4 regions of the Macrococcus sp. CoH-51_TC_04 genome follow, and region 2 is predicted to be linked to each of the others. Evidence: riboswitches for the same ligand, from Rfam matches in the RefSeq annotation. Region 2 holds a riboswitch; each other region holds the start of a gene.
The links. Region 2 has a riboswitch for S-adenosylmethionine ahead of ACZ2V4_RS08195 (aminotransferase class I/II-fold pyridoxal phosphate-dependent enzyme). Riboswitches for the same ligand answer to the same signal wherever they lie in the genome.

Region 1 (5,131 bases), on a different contig from region 2:
CATACGTGATATATGTTTTGGGCATCGCTACTCCCGCTGCGCCAAATAATTCACATGTCTTCTCAGTTACCGTTGCTTTATGAACAATAACAGGCATCTCTGCAATGATTAATTCTCTGGCACTTAATAAATTCGACTGATGTTCTTCAGGCTGTAGCCACGGATTAAAACCATAGCTTGGTCGTGATGTGTAAAGCACATTATCACCATACAGATCACGCATCGTAAGTGAAATATTTAATTTATTGGTGGTCATAGACTTTCCCCTTCAACACTGTATGTAAATTTTTTATCGCTTTTAATTCATCCGGATTATCAATGAGTTCTAATGCCATCGTCGCCATTATTTTAGCACCTTGAATCAGTGCATGATCTCCATGTGCACTACCAGCAGCATCTTTAAATTCAACAGTATGCCCTACTAGGCTTGAAGGCCCAATTTTTATATGCGGATGAATTGTTGGGATAACATGACTCACATTCCCTGTATCTGTTGATCCAAAACCAAAATCATCATGTAATATTACCTCATTGTGCTTTTTAGCATGACGTTCAAATAGATCATCTAACAAATCATTACGAATAAATTCATTTACTCCATTTTGAATGTGATTCAGCTTATACTCTGCACCCGCAGTAAGTGCAGCACCTTCAGCAACACGTTCAACTTTGCCGGTTAACACATCTAGTTCCTTGCGACTCATTGCGCGCGTGTAGAATCTTGCCTTCGTGTAATCCGGGATAATATTCGCGCTCTTGCCGCCATCCAATATTACACCATGTACTTTATCAGATTTTCGAATATGCTGACGAAGCTGCGCAATCCCGTTAAAGAAACTGATCATTGCGTCCAGTGCGTTAATCCCATTATGAGCATTCTCAGAAGCATGTGCGGTCTTACCGAAGAACTCGACTTCAAATACATCTACAGCAAGTGTAGGCACCGTACGATATGACTCGTGTCCTGGATGTATCATCAAAGCAACATCGCACTCAGAGAATAATCCAGCTTTAACATACGACGCCTTTGCACTACCATTCACACCACCCTCTTCAGCTGGTGTACCAAATACTTTAATCGTACCACCGTGCGTTTCAACATATTCTTTAATGCTCACGCCTGCAAGCACACTTGATGTTCCGATAATATTATGTCCGCATGCATGACCAAGTCCAGGCAGAGCATCGTATTCCGCTAAGAATGCAATCGTCGGTCCTTCATGTTCACTTTCAAATGTCGCAATGAATCCTGTCTCGTGGCCTGCGATATCACGCTCAATTGTGAATCCTTCGTTATATAAAGTCTTGATGAGTAAACTAGACGCAAAATACTCTTCGTTTCCAAGTTCCGGGCGTTCGTGAATCTGGTGGCTTATTTTAATAAATTCCTCTTTATTATATTCAATATAGTTAAGTACATTTTGTTCATTCATCGTCATTACCCCTTAATTAAATTCAATTAAGTCCACTTAATAAAAAAGACACCCTCAGATAAGGATGTCTATACGTCTTATCTGTCAGCATAAGCTGCAGGAATTAGCACCTTACATATTGCAGGTTGCTGGACATCAGCGGGCCTGTCCCTCCGTCCGTCTCGATAAGTGTTTAATTGTTATCAATTATATTAGAGCTTTAAAGCATGATTGTCAATAAGATAACTTATTTTTCAGATATTATCCGAATATCTGTACTTCGTTCGATCCGTTCCAGTTCATCGCTTTAACTTCAATTACAGTCAAGAAGATGTCCCGCGCCTTTTTATACGAAGAGAAATCAAAAGGATAAATTCTTGCAAGTTCCCATTTGAACGCACTATAACGATCTCTCTCACTTGAAAATGTTCGAAAATAATCTCTTAACTTAATGCGTTTCAATAATTCTTCATCTGCCTCTTTATACACAAAAAGATGAAATTGATGATCCTTTGTAGCATATACTTTATAACATACTTCTTTACAGATTAAATGATATCCAAGTTCAGCTAACTTTAGTTCTTCAATATCATGCTTCACCTCTACAGCAATATCTATCGTCGCACGTGCGTCCATACCTGGTACCGCAGTAGACCCAATATGATGAATCGCACTAATATTTTTTAACTTCTGAAGCACTCTTTTCTTTTCGCCTATATAAAGGTGCTGCCATATACTATCGTAAGGTACTATCATCACTTGTTTCATCCTTTCCCCTCCTTCTTTAGATACATTTTAAAATATTATACTTCTTTGCACACAAATTCACAAACTATTATATTGAGTAAATAATAAATTCATGATATTATTAATCCCGAGTTATCTGATAAGAATAATAATATTAGGAGTGTACCGATGAGTTTACCTTTTATGGACATCTTTAAAGCATGGGCATCAGATTATGATGATGCTGTAACAGGACAAAATCCCGAATATAAAGATGTATTCTCAAACTATGATTTTATGATAGAAGAAGCAACAAAACACGCAGGAAAACGCGTAACAGAATTTGGTCCTGGAACTGGGAATTTAACAAACATGTTATTACAGCGCGGATTGGACGTACAGGCTGTAGAACCAAGTATTGATATGACAAAGTTAGGTGAGGCTAAGACAGGTATTACGTTCGAACGTGGCGATTTCCTGAACTTCAATGCTAGAGAAAAAGATACATTTATTTCTTCTTTTGCTTTTCACCACCTTACAGATAAAGAAAAGAAAGAAGCGATTGCCCTTTATAAGCCGCTTCTCTCCGAAGATGGAAACATCATTATATTGGACACAATGTTCAATTCCTTAGATGAAAAAGAACAGATTAAATCACATTATGACGCACGAGGTTACCATAATCTTGTCGAAGATCTGGAAAGAGAATATTATCCATTAAAGGAGACAATGGAAGAGATTGCCAACGACTTGGGATTTGATTATCAATCCACTCAGATGAATCGTTTCGCTCATCTTCAAATATTAACTAAAAAAAAAGTAAAAACTCCTGCTGATTTAATCGGTAATACACCGCTAGTGGAACTTAAGCATTTTCCACTGAATAAAGGAAACCGTCTATTTGCAAAACTTGAGTTCTATAATCTGGGCGGCTCTGTAAAAGACAGACTGGGTGTCAACATTTTAGAACAGGCTTTACTTCGTGGTGATATTCAAAACGGTACAGTTGTTGAAGCTACAGCTGGTAATACAGGAATTGGTCTTGCACTCATCTGTCAACAGTATGGATTAAAGCTACATGTCTATGTTCCCGAGAAATTCAGCATCGAAAAACAAAGCATCATGCATGCATTAGGGGCTGAAATCGTAAATACCCCTACAGAAAAAGGAATGCTCTTCGCACGCGAAGAAGCGCTGAAATTCGCTCAAGAAACCGGTGCATTCTATACAAATCAATTTGAATCAGCAGATAATCCTTCAAGCTACGATAAACTGGCAAAGGAGATAAAAAGAGATGCTGGGAAGGTTGATGCAATCGTTGCTGGTGCAGGCAGTGGAGGAACATTTACAGGTCTTGCAAAGCACTTCAAAGAAAGTCATCGCGTTATCGTAGAGCCTGAAGGTTCGATATTAAATGGTGGAGAATCTGGTAGTCACCGCACAGAAGGCATCGGCGTTGAAAAATGGCCCGTGTTCTTAGATAAAGATTTAATCGATGCCGTTGAAACAATTTCTGATATCGATGCCTTTACACGTGTCTCAGAACTTGCCCAAAAAGAAGGTCTTCTTGTCGGTTCTTCAAGCGGAGCCGCGCTACATGCCGCACTTAAAACCCAAGAAAATATGACTGATAGCAATATCGTCGTAATATTCCCTGATGCAGCTGAGCGATACTTATCACAACAAATATTTGATATTAAAGGAGAATAGATTATGCAAAAGAAAACAATGATGATTCATGGTGGAAATACAATAGATGAATACACTGGAGCTGTAAACCCTCCAATTTACCAAACAAGTACCTACAAACAAGATGGCATCGGGAATATGCGTCAAGGCTATGAATATTCTCGTTCAGCAAATCCAACACGTACAGCATTAGAATCATTAATCAGTGACTTGGAATCAGGTGATGCTGGCTTTGCATTTGGTTCAGGTATGGCTGCAATATCTTCTGTAATCATGTTACTCAATGCTGGCGATCATATCGTTGTTGGTAGCGATGTATACGGCGGAACTTATCGCGTCTTCACAAAAGTCTTCGAACGCATCGGTATTAAATCAACATTCGTTGACACAACCGATATCGAAGCAGTTGAAGCGGCAATCAATGAGAATACTAAGATGCTTTATATCGAAACTCCTACCAATCCATTACTTAATGTAACGGATATTCGCAAAATGGTTGAAATCTCTAAAGCACATAACTTAATTTCTGTTGTAGACAATACATTTATGACACCTTACTTCCAGAATCCACTTGAACTTGGTGCAGATATTGTACTTCATTCAGCAACGAAATATATCGGCGGACATAGCGATGTTGTAGCCGGACTGGTTGTAACACGCACACCTGAGCTTTCTGAATCAGTTGGCTTTATACAGAATTCCGTAGGTGGTATACTTGGACCTCAAGATAGTTTCTTACTTGTGCGCGGTATTAAGACACTTGCAATTCGAATGGAACAAACAGAACACTCAACATTAAAAATCATCGAATTCCTCCAAAAACAAAGTGCCGTAACAAATATCTTCCATCCTGTCTTGCTTGATGAACAAGATAAGAAAATTCACGAATCACAAAGCAAAGGTTACGGTGGAATGGTATCATTTGATGTAGGATCTAAAGAAAATGCCGAAAACTTAGTAAAAGCAACGAAATATTTCACTTTAGCAGAATCTTTGGGTGCAGTAGAAAGTTTAATTTCTGTCCCGAGCCAGATGACTCATGCTTCGATCCCTAGAGAACGTCGCCTTGAACTTGGTATTACAGACGGTTTAGTTCGAATCTCTGTGGGTATTGAGGATAGTGAAGACTTAATTGCAGACTTAGAACAAGCATTTAAACAATTAAATTAGGAGTGACGCTTATGACTAAAAAAATGAACGTTGAAAGTTTCAACTTAGACCACACGATCGTCGATGCACCATTCGTACGATTAGCGGGTATCAAAGAAGGTATCAATGGTGATGTAATTCATAAATATGATATT
Region 2 (5,131 bases):
TTAAGGTATATTTCATATATAAAGTGAGCGAAAGGAAGGATATTATGGATCTTAACCAGCAACTTTTAGAGCTAAAAGAAGAATATATGCGTATTCAAAACGATTTAGAAAAAGTAGAGTCTACTGGTCAGGCTTCTCCACGACTGGAAGAGAAACTTGTTGAAATCGAAAATCAGATTGCACAATTAAGGGCACAACTGTAAGTGCTCTTTTTTATTATAAAAATATAGGATTTAAGCTTAACTTTCGCTACAATAGTACTATAGCTTTAAGGAGGGCATTCAATGAAACAACAATTTAAACTGCTGATGATGATTCAGTTCTTTATATACTTTGGATTCAGTATTGTAATACCTGTAATACCTGCTCTAGTACATAGTTTAAATTTAAATGCATTTCATATGGGGTTACTGCTTGCCTCTTATTCCATCGTTTCATTTATTGTAGCACCAGTCTGGGGGTATCTATCCGATAAATATGGTCGTAAGAAAATATTGATCATCGGACTTATCGGTTTTACTTTAAGCTTCGTATTATTCGGATTATTTATCGATAACTTACCTATGCTTTATACCTCTCGAATTCTTGGAGGGCTATTCTCAGGGGCATGCTTCTCTACTACGACGAGCATGGTCAGTGATATGACCACACATGAAAAGCGCAACAAATATATGGGACTCATGGGGATGATGATTGGACTTGGATTTATATTCGGTCCAGCAGTTGGAGGACTACTATCTGGAATCAGCTATCAGATTCCGTATTTCGCAACTGCTGCAATATTAACCGTTATTGCTTTGTTCTGTCTATTCACTATTAAGGAAACATTACAGCGTTCTAGTGATACAGAACAGACTACTGTGAACACTAAACTGTTAACTCCGGCAATCTATATGCTCTTATTATCAACATTTATTGTGACGTTTACGATGAGTGGGATGGAGAGCTCATTTCAGCTCTTTGAAATAGAGAAGATTAATATTACTGCAACACAAATGGGAATGCTCTTTATGATTGGCGGGCTTGTTAATGCTGGATTACAAGGTGGGTACTTACGTAAAGTGAAGCACGGTCAAGAAAAACCAGTGATCATAACAGGACAATTGATTACAATTGTTGCATTTATTATGCTGCCTTTTTCCATGAATTTATTTTATGCCGGACTCTGTCTTGTGCTCCTTATGTCTGGGAATGCCCTTGTAAGAACATTACTGACGAGTCAATTGACGAAAGAAACTTCGAATAATAAAATGGGAAAACTTACTTCTATCAGTTACAGTATGGATAGTTTAGGTCGTATTCTCGGTCCTTTGTTATTTACTGCACTGCTTTCCAGAAATTTAGAAATGCCATTTTATTTCGGTGCACTCACTTCCGTACTTGGTTTAATCCTACTATTTATTTATTATAAGAAAGGAAGAGTCGTATGATTATATTAATTATTTTACTTATGATGATGTATCTGATCGTAAGTTATACAAGCATCTATATGATTAACATGCGTCTGCTGGATTTTTTAAGAATCATACTTGGTGCTGTGTTCGTTGTCTTCATCTTCGTTGCACTGATGCATCTTGGAACGATAAAGTTCTGGATTACATTACTTGCACTTTGTTTATTTTTAAATATAGAGATTTCTAACTATAAATTTAAGTTTAATGACCAGAAAGCAAAGCTAATTCTTAATCTCTTCTCTATCGTTATGGCGCTAATGATTATCGTACTTTGTGCGATATACCTATAAAATAAGAACTTACAAAGTAATGCTTTGTAAGTTCTTATTTTATATATAATTCTTTTGTATTTTTTAAGCGCTCAAGCAGTTCATCTATCAACAGATCATCAATCGCAAGTGAGATTCTAATGTAATTCTTACCGCGTGATCCAAACGGGATTCCTGGAGTTACTAATATTGATTCTTGCTTTAATAAATAATCTGTATACGCTTCCCCGTCAAAACCGTCTGGCACTCGTACCCATAAAAATATACCGCCGTCCATCGGCTCAAATGGAATTTGAAGTTGTTTTAAATACGCTGTCACTTTATCGCGTCGTGCTTTAAATATATTGTTTTGACTTTCTAGATATCGTTCTCCTAGCTCAAGTGCTGCTATCGCTGCATCTTGTACAACGCCCCACATACCAACTTGAGTATGATCCTGAAAATAGTTCAGAGCACTCACAATCTCTTTATTCCCTACAGCAAATCCGACACGTACACCGGACATATTAAAGCCTTTAGATAACGAATATATTTCTACAGCAACTTCTTTCGCATGAGGTGAAGCAAGAATGCTTGGATTCTTACCATTAAATCCAAAAGCTGCATAGGCAAAGTCATGGACGATCTTTGTTTCAGTATCTTTAAAACGCATAATTGTATCATCAAAGAATGCTTGAGTCGCTACTGCCCCAGTTGGATTAGATGGATAGTTAAGATAAATCAGCTTTGTATTATTAAGTTGCGCTTTATCTATATTATCAAAGTCAGGTAAGTAATGATTTTCAGGGTGTAATGGCAATTCATAATGTAATCCTCGAGCAAGCTTTACACCAGCAAGATAATCCGTATATCCAGGATTAGGGAGTAATACACCTTCACCAGGTTCAATGACACATGTAGGGATATGAACAAGACCATTTTTCGTACCATAAAGAATACAAATTTCATCATCCTCCAATGAAACATCATAGACATCTTTATAAAACTTCTGAATCTCTTTCTTCAATGCCTCCTTGCCACGGAATACGCCGTATCTATGGTTATCAGGATTGACAATGGCATCTTGTAAAGCTTTCAGCACCGTACGATCCACTTGTTGGTCAGGGATACCAACTGCTGTATTAATCAATGGTTTATCCCCGACTTCAAGCTTCCTACCCATCGTCTTACCAAAATAACTTTCAGGTATTGAACTTAATAATTTAGAACTCACAGACATTCGCTCCTTTTAAAATAGAAAAGCGTCATTGCTTCAGTAGCAATGACGCCGATGTGGCACTTATCTACCAAGCATATGCTTGCTGGATTTAGCACAGTACTTAAAGCCTGTTGCTGAAGTATCATAGGGCCAGTTCCCTCCACTTCTCTGGATAAGAAATATTTAATTGGTGATATCACTATAGTATAGTTCAAACAATACGTCAACTGTATTCAGAATATTTTATCTATTATCTTTAATATGCACACGTGTTGACGCATCATGCGTTGGTATAAATGGATTAATCTTTTTTTCATCTTTCGTAAATCTCTGCTTCAAGTTCATTAATATTTCATACACTACAGGGACAACGATTAATGTTAATAATGTTGAAGAAGTCAATCCACCGATTACTGTTACAGCGAGTGCCTTAGAAATAAGCACAGAGCCGTCTCCTCCAAACAGTAATGGTAACAATGCGCCTACTGTAGCAAGTGCAGTCATCAAGATTGGACGCACACGAGTCATCGCTGCTTCAAGCAATGCATCACGTGTTGATAATCCTTCTGCTTCTTTATTGATAACGCGATCAATCAGCACAATCGCATTCGTAACAACGATACCAATGAGCATGAGCATACCAATCATCGATGGTACAGAAAGCGTCTCTCCAAACGCGAGAAGTCCTAATATTACCCCGATAATCGTAAACGGTAACGAGAATAATATGGCAAGTGGAGCAAGTCCTCCTTTAAATGTCAGTACAAGTATCAGGTAAACGATTCCGATAGCGGCAAGCATCGCAAGTCCGAGTTGAGAGAAGCTCTCGCCGATATCTTCACTCGTTCCTCCAATATGTACATCAACATTTGAAGGGTGTTTTAATGCGTTTACTTTCTTTGCAACATCTTGTGTAGCCTGGCTAACATCTTTTCCTTTAATCTTACCTTCTACTGTAGCCGATATATTACCGTCTTCACGTTTAATTGTATCTGACGTCTTTCCTTCTTCAATCGTTACGACATCGCTCAACTTAATCTCTTTACCGAGTGGTGAAGTAATCTTTGTATTCTCTAATTTATCTTTTGTCCATTTTGATTCTTTTTCTTTTGTCAGAACAACATCTGTCGACTTGCCATTATCACCTATTTTAGTGACAACTTTATTATCACTACGTTGATTTAATGCCATTGCAATCTGACCTGCAGTTAGTCCGCGTTCAGATAACTTGTTATGATCTACCTTTAATGTATATGCATCATAACTATCCGTTAATGATGAACTTACATTCGTAACAGTATTAACGTCTTTCATTTCTTTCTCAAGCTGCTCTGTAACCGGTCTTATTTCATTCATCGATGGACCGTTAACAGTAACCGTTACTGTATTGGTCGAACCACCCGTTGCAAAATCCTGGTTCTTCCAAGTTCCTTCATGTTTGAAAGAAGCGATTTTGTTCAATACACGTTCCGCTTCACTTTCCCACTTTGGTGTATCCTTCTTATATTCAACCATCATTGCCATATCGTTAGTAGCAACCGGGTTAAATGGATTTTCTCCTCCAACTGAGTACTGAATATTTACTACATCGTTATTCTCAGCTAAAGTTTTCTGAACTTGCTCACCTTTTTTTACAACCTCTTCTTCAGTTTCACCAGGTTTAGGCTTGTAAGTTAATGCAAGAAACTTATCTTCCCCTGTTGAAATGAATGACGTCCCTAGAAACGGCGTTAAGAACAAGCTACCAAGGAGAAGGCCGATACTTAATAGTGAGACGATAAGCTTGTGTTTTAAAGACCACTCTAATACGTTATGATAGAAACTTGCAATACGCCCTACCTTTGCTTCATCATCATGATGCCCTTTAATACCATTCTTAAAGAATGTATGTCCAAGCATCGGTACAATCGTAATTGCAATTAATAATGAGGCCAACAATGCAAATACGACTGTATAAGCAAAAGGTCTAAAGATTTCACCGATAGAACCTGACACCAGTCCAAGTGGTAAGAATACTGCAATTGTGACCATCGTTGAACTCATAATCGGTATAAACATCTCTTTAGTCGCGCTGCTAATTAACTCAGAGCCACGCAATTTCTCTTTAGGGTCAGACATACGTCGGAATATATTTTCGATAACGACGATAGAGTCATCAATAACACGTCCAATTGCAACCGTCATCGCTCCAAGCGTCATAATATTAAGTG
Region 3 (5,131 bases), on a different contig from region 2:
TGATCGGGGCGTTGTCATATATAAGAAATGAAAAGAAGGTATCTGAAAATTACTCAGATACCTTCTTTTCATTGACAATAATATCACCAGGCTGACAATCAAGATAGTCGCATATTGCTTCTAAAGTGCTAAAACGAACTGCCTTTGCTTTTCCAGTCTTTAATATGGATAGATTTGCGATTGTAACATCAACCGCCTTTGATAATTCAGTTAAAGAAACACCTCGCTCTTTTAATACTTCATCTAACTTTATTTTGATCATAGTATACACCTATATTGTTAAGTCGTTTTCTTCTTTAATTTTTTTTGATTCTTCGTATATAAATAGTGAAGAAAGAATTACTATACCTAAAATAAATAATAACAGATTTGTTTCTACTGTAGTATTTAATAATGTTGAATATTCTACAGATGCATTAAGATATTTCTTAGCTAAGTTAAGACCTCCATAGCCAATCGTTAATATCGCAATGAGCATTAATTTATCATGATTGATTGTATTAAAATAATCTGCAATATCCACTTTTTGCATAAGTTGAAAAGTGAATATTAAAATCATTAATAAAATTATGCATTGAATAATATAGATTCCAAAGTAATATAAACCTCGATTTGAAAAATGCCATAGATCATTACTAATTGAATTTGAGAAGAATTCTGAAATCGTCACTATAGAAGTAAGTAGTGTGACAATAAATGCTAAAATTACAAAGTACTTTGTGAACTTTAAAGATGTGATACTTTTATTCATTAAAATCTCTCCTTTATCGTTTATCAATAAAAATATAACATTATATTTATCGAAAAACAATAAATTTATTGTTTTTCGATAAAAAATTATATATGTGATATCGAAAGCGGGAATATTTTTATGGGACTATCTATTTAGGTGGACTGTACAAATGGCTGATAAATCATTGTTGTATATTGAAAATTATCGTATAATATGAAATTTATTTTAATGTAATAAATATAGGATAGTTACAATTTGTGTTTTAATTTTTACTTTCAATACAATATATGAAATTTAAATTTTAAATGCAAAGGAGAAAATATTATGACCGAGAGAAATAATAACTGGCCACCAAAGCACCATGGTGAACATAATCCTGCTGGCCGCACGGGTAATACTGATTTTGATGCACCGGGTCTAAAGGGGAGAGAAGACGAAACTTATGAAAAAGCGGCCTTTGGTGGAGCGGATTTTAATGATGCTAGGAATTTAAAGAAATAAAGATATTATGATAGTAACAGTAATCCTTACTTTTAAATTTTCTTACTTACTCCGCCACCGTCTCTCTTCTATTGTATGCTTGCTTAGGCATACACTTTCATAAAATACATGTTTTGAAATATGTAAAAGAGGTATATAGTAACAGATTCAAAATTTGTACTAGATGGGGGTTTCTATATATGAAAGCAGTAACTTATCAAGGACACAAGAAGATGGTAACGAAAGAAGTCGAAGATGCTAAGATTATCGAATCCACTGATGCGATTATTAAGATAACAGCTTCAGGTATTTGTGGATCAGATTTACATTTATATCACCAAGGTGATTTATTCATGGAACCTGGTTTTGTTATCGGACATGAACCTATGGGGATTGTCGAAGAAGTAGGTAAGGATGTAAAGAACCTGAAGAAGGGTGATCGTGTCGTTATTCCTTTTAATATTGGCTGTGGTGAATGTTTCTACTGTCAGCATGACATGGAATCTCAATGTGATAATTCTAATGAGACGCCTGCTAACTGGAAGTTAGATAACGGCGGATTATTTGGTTTCGGTAACCTTCATGGCAATCATTGGGGTGGACAGGCAGAGTATTTAAGAGTACCACATGCTGACTTCTCTTCATTTAAGGTGCCAGATAATAACTTAAAGGATGAGCAGGTATTATTCTTATCAGACGTTGCACCTACTGCATACTGGAGTGTAGAACATGCAGGCGTTAAACCAGGAGACACTGTAATTGTGTTAGGTTGTGGTCCTATTGGATTAATGGCACAGAAGTTCGCAAAATTAAAAGGTGCTGAAAGAGTTATTGCAATCGATAATGTACAACACCGTCTTGATCATGCGAAAAAGTATAACGGTGCTGAAGTGTATAACTTTGATGAAGAGAAAGAAATTGGAAAGTTGCTTAAAGAAAAGACACAAGGTGGCGCAGATGTTGTCATTGACTGTGTAGGTATGGACGGGCAACAATCAAGTCCAGAACCGAAGTTATCAAGACGTTCTCAGCAACGTGGCACAATTAGCCCGATCATTACAGCTGCTGAATCTGTAAGAAAATTTGGTACAATCCAGCTTACCGGAATCTACGGTACTCCTGCAGATAATTTCCCGCTTGATCTGATCTTTAACCGTAACGTTAGGGTGACAAGTGGACAAGCACCTGTAATTCACTTGATGCCTAAACTCTATCAGATGATTAAAGACGAAGTATTTGATCCTACAGAGATCATCACCCATACTTTCCCGCTAGAAAAAGCTGATGAAGCTTATAAAGTATTCGATAAGAAGAAAGACAACAATATCAAAGTTATACTTAAGCCTGAATAGATGATAGCAAGCGTTTAAATATAGAAGGAAATCTCAGTGATGATCAATCACTGAGATTTCCTTTTTCTATATATGCTCTATCGTAATCTTTAGGCCCTCTACGACAAACTCTATTTTCTTCTCTCGTTCTTTACTGACGGAAGGAAGCTGGTGCTCTGTTTCGATTTCTCTAAGTTCACGTTCCAGCTCATTGATCTTGCCGACCTTATGCATATTAGAAGCATAGGAATTCGGCTTTCTCTTTCTTACCTCATACAATTCTGCTAATACATCTGCTCTTGTTCTCATACAAAACACTCCTTATAAAATGATTACAATAAAAATAAGCTCATCTTAAAGTAAGAAGAGCTTTGTTAAGAACTTCTTATCTTTCAAGATTACATCTTGTTGGAATTAGCACAGTGCATAAGCCTGCTGCTGAGGTTTCATAGGGCCAAGTCCCTCCACCTACTCTAAATAAGATACGAGCTATTTTTTTGTATATTTATTATAACATACTTTGCTAAAGTTGAAAAATATATATATTATTAAAATATGGATTATAGTGGAAGGAGTGACACCATGTCATCTATTATTAGTGCTGGATATGATATTTTAAATAAACAGTTGTCGCCATTCATGCAGTTTAAGAATCAACATCGCGTGAGGTTTTACGAATCGCGTTTAACGTATTTTAAATATCGAAGATTAGTGGGTCATATCTTTGGTGGAGATGTTAATTTATTATATTTATCAAGTGCCTACAATAAATGTAATTTCAGGTTATGGACAGTATTGAATATTTCAAATTATCAGGAATATAAGATAGAACAGAAGCACTATGATCTAGTAGTGATGATGGCGAATATTAATCATCTGAGTCAATCAGATGCGGTAAACTATATCAAATATACGAAAGTTAAAGAAAACCATCCATTTATCAGTTATTTGTATAACGAGCAGACTTTCATTAGACTCAGTCCATTCTATATTGATATCATCTCTGAAGATACATCAGTCATTGAATGGATCAAGCGTGAGTTTGAACGAGAATATGCACACGACTTCGATATAAATGAAGTGATATCGGAAGCAGAGTGGTATGGTAAGTAACGAATAAGACAATTAAAATTATAATCGCATAGAGTATAATTGTACTCTATATCGTGTCTGGCATTATTGCGTGGATATATGTGAAAAATAACCATCCCATAAATAATTTATGGGATGGTTATTTTAATTCATACGTTGTGTAAATATTAATATAAATATTAAAAGTAACAGCAATGAATATAAAAAGGCTTTACCTGTATGTTTTTCCAGCGTTGCTTTATAAAGCAGTGTAGTCACTAAACCAACTGCTGCAATGTCCATAACATATTCAAACACAGGGATAAATATTTTAATTATTAAACCAAGTCCTAATAACCCTAGGAATATATTTTGTACCATTTCAATTTTATTTTTCTTTTGCTCTTCAATCATTCCGGAACCTTCTTTCTAATATAGAATATATATACAAACACGCTTAAGAAGAAGTAGTAAAATGCACATACACCGAGGCCATCGACATATGCTTCTGATAAACTTCTATTTCCTGTCGCTGCAAATATCAAGCTGCCAGCGACCCAAACGATGGATATGATTATAAAGTTGAATAAGAATAAGACTTTAATCACCATTATCAAGACTCCTAACAGTATTTTCTATATTTTAACAAAAAAATAAAAAATATTAAATTATAGTCTATCTTTTTCGTACAAGTTGATTATAATAATAGTAAAATAAATTATTCTGGAGGAAAAAATGAAGCGTATTAAAATTTTTACTATTTTATTATTATTGTTTTCTTTTTATCCAGCTACTCAATCACACGCCATTTCAAAGAAAATTCCGGTGAAGTTTGTATCAGTAGTTGATGGTGATACTGTACGTGTTAAGCAAGGTAATAAAGCAATCACACTTCGTTTGTTGCTTATTGATACACCTGAATCGAAGGATCCAAAGAAACCTGTCCAGCCATATGCGGTAGAAGCGGGGAAGTATTTGGATAGCTACTTACGTTATGCGAATCTTTCGATGCAGTATGATAACAATCAAAAGACAGACCGTTATGGCCGTCATCTTGTATATCTATATGCCAACAATCGTTTAGTCAATGATGAAATGGTACGTTCAGGATATGCACGTATAGGCTACGTCTATTCTCAGAAGTATTATCTAAATGCACTTAAGAAAACCGAGTCGGTTGCGAAGGCTAAGAAACTTCGTATCTGGTCGATTCCTGGGTATGTGAATACACGTGGTGAAGGATTTATCTATAATCCGAAGAAGCCCGTCGTTAAACAAGCATCAAAACTAGCACCTAAGCCAGCTGCAAAACCAGTTGCGAAACAGCCTGCAACAAAAGCTGGCTATCCAACTTCAAAATATCGTAAAGGTGCACCGAAGACATTTAAAAATTGTACGGCAATGAAAAAATCCTATCCATATGGCGTGACAATTCATCATATCTCTTATAACAAGAAACATGATCGTGATAAAGACAAACTTGCTTGTGAAGCATCAAACGTAGCATACCAGCCAT
Region 4 (5,131 bases), on a different contig from region 2:
TGAAGTGAATAACGATTCATTTACGGGTGACAGCATGAATAACAAACAAAAAGAAAAGCTTATAAAAGTTCTGGAAACAAGTATTAAAGAAAGAAGTTTTAATTCAAATCTTGAAGCAGGAAAAACAAAGTATAGTATTACTTTCGATTATGAACATGTTAAATCGAATGGAATGGTTACCGAGTCTGGAAGTTATGACGTTCCGATTTCGATATACGATACGAAGTTAATACAATTTCTAATTGATGAGGAAATCATCTCTGAGCCGAGTGATGTACTAAAAGATGGCAACGTATATGAACTTCCACGAAAAACATCTTTTGAACATGTCAGAAATATTGAAACGATAAATGAAGTAAAAGGTGCGAAAAAAATAGACAGAAAAGAATTTAAACGCATGGTAAACGCACAGCAGATTGATTCAAAAGGGCAACGAATCTTCGTTATTGATAGCCCGGAAAAATCATTTATATTTATAAAATAAGCAGGGAACTCCCTGCTTTTTGTTATAATTTATATGAGGAGGTGTGCTATGGCGACAAAAAGGAAAGCAGTTCAGACAAGAAAGCAATCTACAGCTAAAAAGCGTCCTGTGAATAAAATGCGTAAGACAAAAAGATCAAGGTCAAAGTCAAAGTTTAAATTCAAGCATTTCGTTATTCTAGGATGTATCATTTATATATGCAGTGTCATCTATGGTGCGTTCAAACCATTGCCAGGTGGCGTCAGCAAATGGTTTGAATCAAGTAAGACAAATGATGTGAAACTACTTGTAGACAAAACGTATGAGAAAGAAAATCATATGTATTATAACCATGAAATATTCAATGAACAGTTGAAAACGATTCAAGAAGCAGATGATTTTATCATTTTAGATATGTTTTTATTCAACAATACATATGACGGACAAAAAAAATTCACAAAGCTGACAGAAACACTGACGCAAGCATTGATTGATAAGAAAAAGGAAAGTCCCAATATTCGCATCTACATGTTGACAGATCCCATCAATTCTTTTTATGGAAGCTATACACCAGAGCACTACAGAAAATTGCGCGATAACGGTATCGTACTCTATGAAACGAACCTTGTGAAACTAAGAGATTCCAATCCACTTTATTCCGGGTTATGGCGTCCGACATTAAGATGGTTCGGTAATAATGAGAACGGAATAATCACGAATATATTTTCTAAGGACGCACCAAATGTTACTGTAAGAGGATTCGGCAGATTGTTGAATATGAAAGCGAACCATAGAAAAACACTGGTCACTGAAGATGCAGCAATAATCTCAAGTAGTAACCCCCATGATCCGAGTGCCCATCATCAGAATATTGCAGTAAAAGTGACAGGTAAGCTACAGGAAGATTTGATAAAAAGTGAAGTGAGTGCACTTAATATGAGTGGCAGTAAGCTGTCCGCAAGTGACTTTAATATTACGCACCGTGCATATAGTAGTGACATGGACTATACTACAACATTAGTCACAGAAGGTAAGATTAAAGCTGCACTGCTCGAACAGATCAATATGACGAAAACGGGAGATCGTGTGAAAATGGGGATGTTCTATCTTTCTGACAGAGATATCATTAAAGCATTGATAAAAGCATCGAAACGAGGTGTCGGGATTCAGATGATACTGGATGTGAATAAAGAAGCATTTGGTAAGGAAAAACCTGGTATTCCAAATAAACCGGTCGCACATGAGCTAGTATCCAAATCAAATGATAGGATCCAAGTAAAATGGGCGGTAAGTCATGGTGAACAATTTCATGCGAAGTATACGTTATTCCAATATAAAGATAGCAAGACGAGTACACTGGTACTCGGTAGTGCTAATCTGACACGTCGTAATGTTGGGGACTACAATATGGAGACAGATGTTATTATTAGTGGACGCAGTGATCTTCCGGTCTTCCATCGACTGAATCGGGAATTTAGTGCGATGTGGAATAATGAACAGGCTTATGTTACAGACGATTATGAAGTGAAGAAAGATCCGTCATTTATTAAAGATGTCATATACAGAGTCCAAGAATTTACAGGAATATCAAGTTTCTAATATAAAAAAAGTTGAGTAAATTCTGAAAATACATTGACTTATAAATCTAACCCATGTAATATAAAAAACAACTTAATCATATTTTATCAAGAGAGACAGAGGGATATGGCCCGACGAAGTCTCAGCAGCAGACTCTTTAGAGAGCACTGTGCTAATTCCATCAAGCTTTAGCTTGGCAGATAAATGTTGACCGTCAAACGCTCATTTAGCTCAGGCTAAGTGAGCGTTTTTTATTTTAAGGAGGAAAGAATGAATGGGAATTATTGAAGTACGAGACGTGACGAAGGTTTATCGCACGAAAAAAGGTGACATCAATGCTTTAGACCATGTCAGCTTAACTATTGAAAAAGGTCAGGTCTTCGGTATTGTAGGATATTCAGGTGCGGGTAAATCTACTTTACTTAGACTGATCAATCGACTTGAAAAACCGTCGACAGGTCAAGTGTTTGTTGAAGGTAATGAGATTACAGCATTGAAAGAAAGTGCGCTTAGAAAACAGCGACAGAATATTGGAATGATCTTTCAGCAGTTCAACTTATTTAAATCGAAAACAGTCAGTGATAATATCCGATATCCATTAAAGCTGACAAAGAAATATAGCAAGCAGGAAATTGAGGCGCGAGTGGATGAACTCTTAAACTTTGTTGGCCTGAGTGACAAGAAAGATGACTATCCAAATCAACTTTCAGGAGGACAGAAGCAGCGTATTGGTATTGCAAGAGCCCTTGCAACTGAACCGGATATCTTATTATGCGATGAAGCAACGAGTGCCCTGGATCCAGAGACAACAGACGATATCCTGGAATTACTCAAGAAAATTAATCAGCGGCTCAATATTACGATCGTTATTATTACCCATGAGATGGAGGTCGTCAAAAAGATTTGTGATGAAGTGGCTGTAATGGAAAAAGGGAAGGTTGTTGAGCAGAATAAAGTGTTCGAGTTATTCACTTCACCGCAGCATGCAACAACAAAACGATTTGTCCACAGTGTGCTGAATGATGATATCCCTAAAGATATTGACATTAGTAATCGACGTTTATATCGTTTTATATTCAATCATGAACAAATATTAAAACCGGCACTAAGTGAAGTTGGACGTCAGTATCATGTAGATTTCAATATTTTATACGGCGGTATAACGGAGTTAACCGATAAGTTATTTGGTAATTTACTGATTGAAGCGGTCGGACAACCAGAACATATAAACAGTGCGCTAGACGATCTCATACAAAAAGGCATTAAAGTAAAGGAGGTTGAAGGATTTGAAAACTGATATTACGACGTTCTATCCCGTTATTATCGAACAGACAATTAATACACTGATCATGGTTGCGATCACGTTAATCTTTGCAACGCTCATTGGACTACCAATTGGCATACTGCTTTATGCAACAGCAAAAGGTAATATACTCGAGAATAAAGTAGTGAACAGTATATTGAACGCCATTATTAATACGATACGCCCAATACCTTTCATCATATTTCTAGTAGCATTGATTCCGATAACCCGAATTCTAGTCGGGACATCTATCGGCATCTGGGCAGCAATATTTCCGATGACACTTGCAGCCTCGCTTTCTATCGCTCGAATTGTAGAAAATAACATCGTGTCTGTAGATAGAGGAGTCATTGAAGCAGCTGAAGCAATGGGATCAAGCAAGTTCGACATACTGTTCAAAGTACTCATCCCAGAAGCGGCAGGCGCTTTAATATTAGGTCTTACATTTACAACTGTATCTTTAATAGAATTCTCAGCTGTGGCAGGACTTGTTGGTGCAGGTGGAATTGGATATTTAGCATTTACTTATGGATATCAAAGATTTGACGTGCTGATCATGTTTATAACAGTCGTCATTCTGATTATATTAGTACAAATTACACAATTTATCGGTAACAAAGTAGCAAGCATATATACAAGTAGATTATAAAAGGAGAAAAAAATATGAAAAAATTATTGGTATTATTATTATCGTTAGTGGTTGTACTTGCAGCATGTGGAGGAAAAGAGGATAAAGATAAGACAGTAAAAATCGGTGTTACAGGTATAGATTCAAAGGTATGGGAAGTTGTTAAAGAAGAAGCGAAAAAAGAAGGCATTAATATTGAGTTTGTAGAATTTCAGGATTACACAGCACCAAATAATGCTTTGAATGAAGGTGAAATCGATTTAAACGCATTCCAGCATTTCGCATTCTTAGACCAATTTAAAAAGGATCATAAATTAGACCTTTCAGTTGTAGGGACTACAGTATTTGCACCACTAGGTGTATATTCAGAAAAAGTAAAAGATATTAAAGATATCAAAAAAGGTGAAACAATCGCAATTCCAGATGATGTAACAAATCAAGCACGTGCACTTCGCTTATTAGAAGCAGGTGGACTGATTAAGTTATCAGATGACTTCGGATTATTTGGTGGTCCAGATAAGATTAAAGAAAACAAGTTAAACCTTAAGATTAAACCGATTGAAGCACAGCAGACACCACGTGTATTACCAGATGTTGCAGCAAGTATTATCAATAACGGTGTTGCAGCGCGTGCAGGATTTAGTCCGCAAGATGATCCAATTTACTTAGAAGATTCAAATAGTGAAAATGTTGCACCGTATATCAATGTAATTGCTGCACAGACGAAAGATAAAGATAACAAGACATATAAAAAGATTGTAGAACTCTATCATTCAGATAAAGCGAAAGATGCATTGAAAGAAGACACAAAAGATGGCGAAATTGCGAAGAACTTAAGCGCAGACGAAATTAAGAAAATTGAAGAAGGATTAAAATAAAAGGACGTGACACGAGCGTTCAGATACGAATGAAATCATGAAAAGATGGCTGGAGATAATTTTCCAGCCATCTTTTTAATATTAGCGATTAATTTTCATGATGTTATTATGAATAATCTTGCTGATAACTTCAGGAGGTTCCGGACAATCATTTTGTAACCAGAAATACAACACACCGAACTGGCCCCCTAATGTGTAACTGATAAAATAATCAGGATACTGAAGACTAGCAGTTGTTTCAAGGACGTGCATATAATTATTGCGCCAATTTGATAATAATT

Region 1: linked by a shared signal. The riboswitch ahead of ACZ2V4_RS07185 (M20 family metallopeptidase) and the one ahead of ACZ2V4_RS08195 (aminotransferase class I/II-fold pyridoxal phosphate-dependent enzyme) in region 2 are both predicted to bind S-adenosylmethionine.
Region 3: linked by a shared signal. The riboswitch ahead of ACZ2V4_RS03870 (hypothetical protein) and the one ahead of ACZ2V4_RS08195 (aminotransferase class I/II-fold pyridoxal phosphate-dependent enzyme) in region 2 are both predicted to bind S-adenosylmethionine.
Region 4: linked by a shared signal. The riboswitch ahead of ACZ2V4_RS05030 (methionine ABC transporter ATP-binding protein) and the one ahead of ACZ2V4_RS08195 (aminotransferase class I/II-fold pyridoxal phosphate-dependent enzyme) in region 2 are both predicted to bind S-adenosylmethionine.

What each region holds. Positions count from the first base shown of each region.
Region 1 is NZ_JBVGOY010000006.1:71,687-76,817, reverse strand. It holds gene ldmS (L-aspartate--L-methionine ligase LdmS) at 1-256, opposite strand, end outside; gene ACZ2V4_RS07185 (M20 family metallopeptidase) at 243-1,439, opposite strand; SAM riboswitch class I at 1,508-1,604, opposite strand; gene ACZ2V4_RS07180 (GrpB family protein) at 1,674-2,180, opposite strand; partial or broken gene ACZ2V4_RS07175 (class I SAM-dependent methyltransferase) at 2,328-2,732, shown strand; gene ACZ2V4_RS07170 (PLP-dependent cysteine synthase family protein) at 2,916-3,848, shown strand; gene ACZ2V4_RS07165 (bifunctional cystathionine gamma-lyase/homocysteine desulfhydrase) at 3,852-4,997, shown strand; gene ACZ2V4_RS07160 (S-ribosylhomocysteine lyase) at 5,009-5,131, shown strand, end outside.
Region 2 is NZ_JBVGOY010000007.1:113,259-118,389, forward strand. It holds gene ACZ2V4_RS08180 (SE1832 family protein) at 45-203, shown strand; gene ACZ2V4_RS08185 (MFS transporter) at 285-1,430, shown strand; gene ACZ2V4_RS08190 (hypothetical protein) at 1,427-1,744, shown strand; gene ACZ2V4_RS08195 (aminotransferase class I/II-fold pyridoxal phosphate-dependent enzyme) at 1,779-2,942, opposite strand; SAM riboswitch class I at 3,000-3,100, opposite strand; gene ACZ2V4_RS08200 (efflux RND transporter permease subunit) at 3,165-5,131, opposite strand, start outside.
Region 3 is NZ_JBVGOY010000002.1:186,141-191,271, reverse strand. It holds gene ACZ2V4_RS03895 (DUF3885 domain-containing protein) at 1-31, shown strand, start outside; gene ACZ2V4_RS03890 (helix-turn-helix domain-containing protein) at 50-262, opposite strand; gene ACZ2V4_RS03885 (hypothetical protein) at 272-751, opposite strand; gene ACZ2V4_RS03880 (hypothetical protein) at 1,058-1,234, shown strand; gene ACZ2V4_RS03875 (zinc-dependent alcohol dehydrogenase) at 1,414-2,565, shown strand; gene ACZ2V4_RS03870 (hypothetical protein) at 2,632-2,853, opposite strand; SAM riboswitch class I at 2,927-3,028, opposite strand; gene ACZ2V4_RS03865 (hypothetical protein) at 3,127-3,657, shown strand; gene ACZ2V4_RS03860 (hypothetical protein) at 3,781-4,029, opposite strand; gene ACZ2V4_RS03855 (hypothetical protein) at 4,026-4,226, opposite strand; gene ACZ2V4_RS03850 (thermonuclease family protein) at 4,351-5,131, shown strand, end outside.
Region 4 is NZ_JBVGOY010000004.1:3,714-8,844, forward strand. It holds gene ACZ2V4_RS05020 (hypothetical protein) at 1-484, shown strand, start outside; gene ACZ2V4_RS05025 (phospholipase D family protein) at 533-2,062, shown strand; SAM riboswitch class I at 2,143-2,248, shown strand; gene ACZ2V4_RS05030 (methionine ABC transporter ATP-binding protein) at 2,322-3,338, shown strand; gene ACZ2V4_RS05035 (methionine ABC transporter permease) at 3,328-3,993, shown strand; gene ACZ2V4_RS05040 (MetQ/NlpA family ABC transporter substrate-binding protein) at 4,008-4,850, shown strand; gene ACZ2V4_RS05045 (TetR/AcrR family transcriptional regulator) at 4,932-5,131, opposite strand, start outside.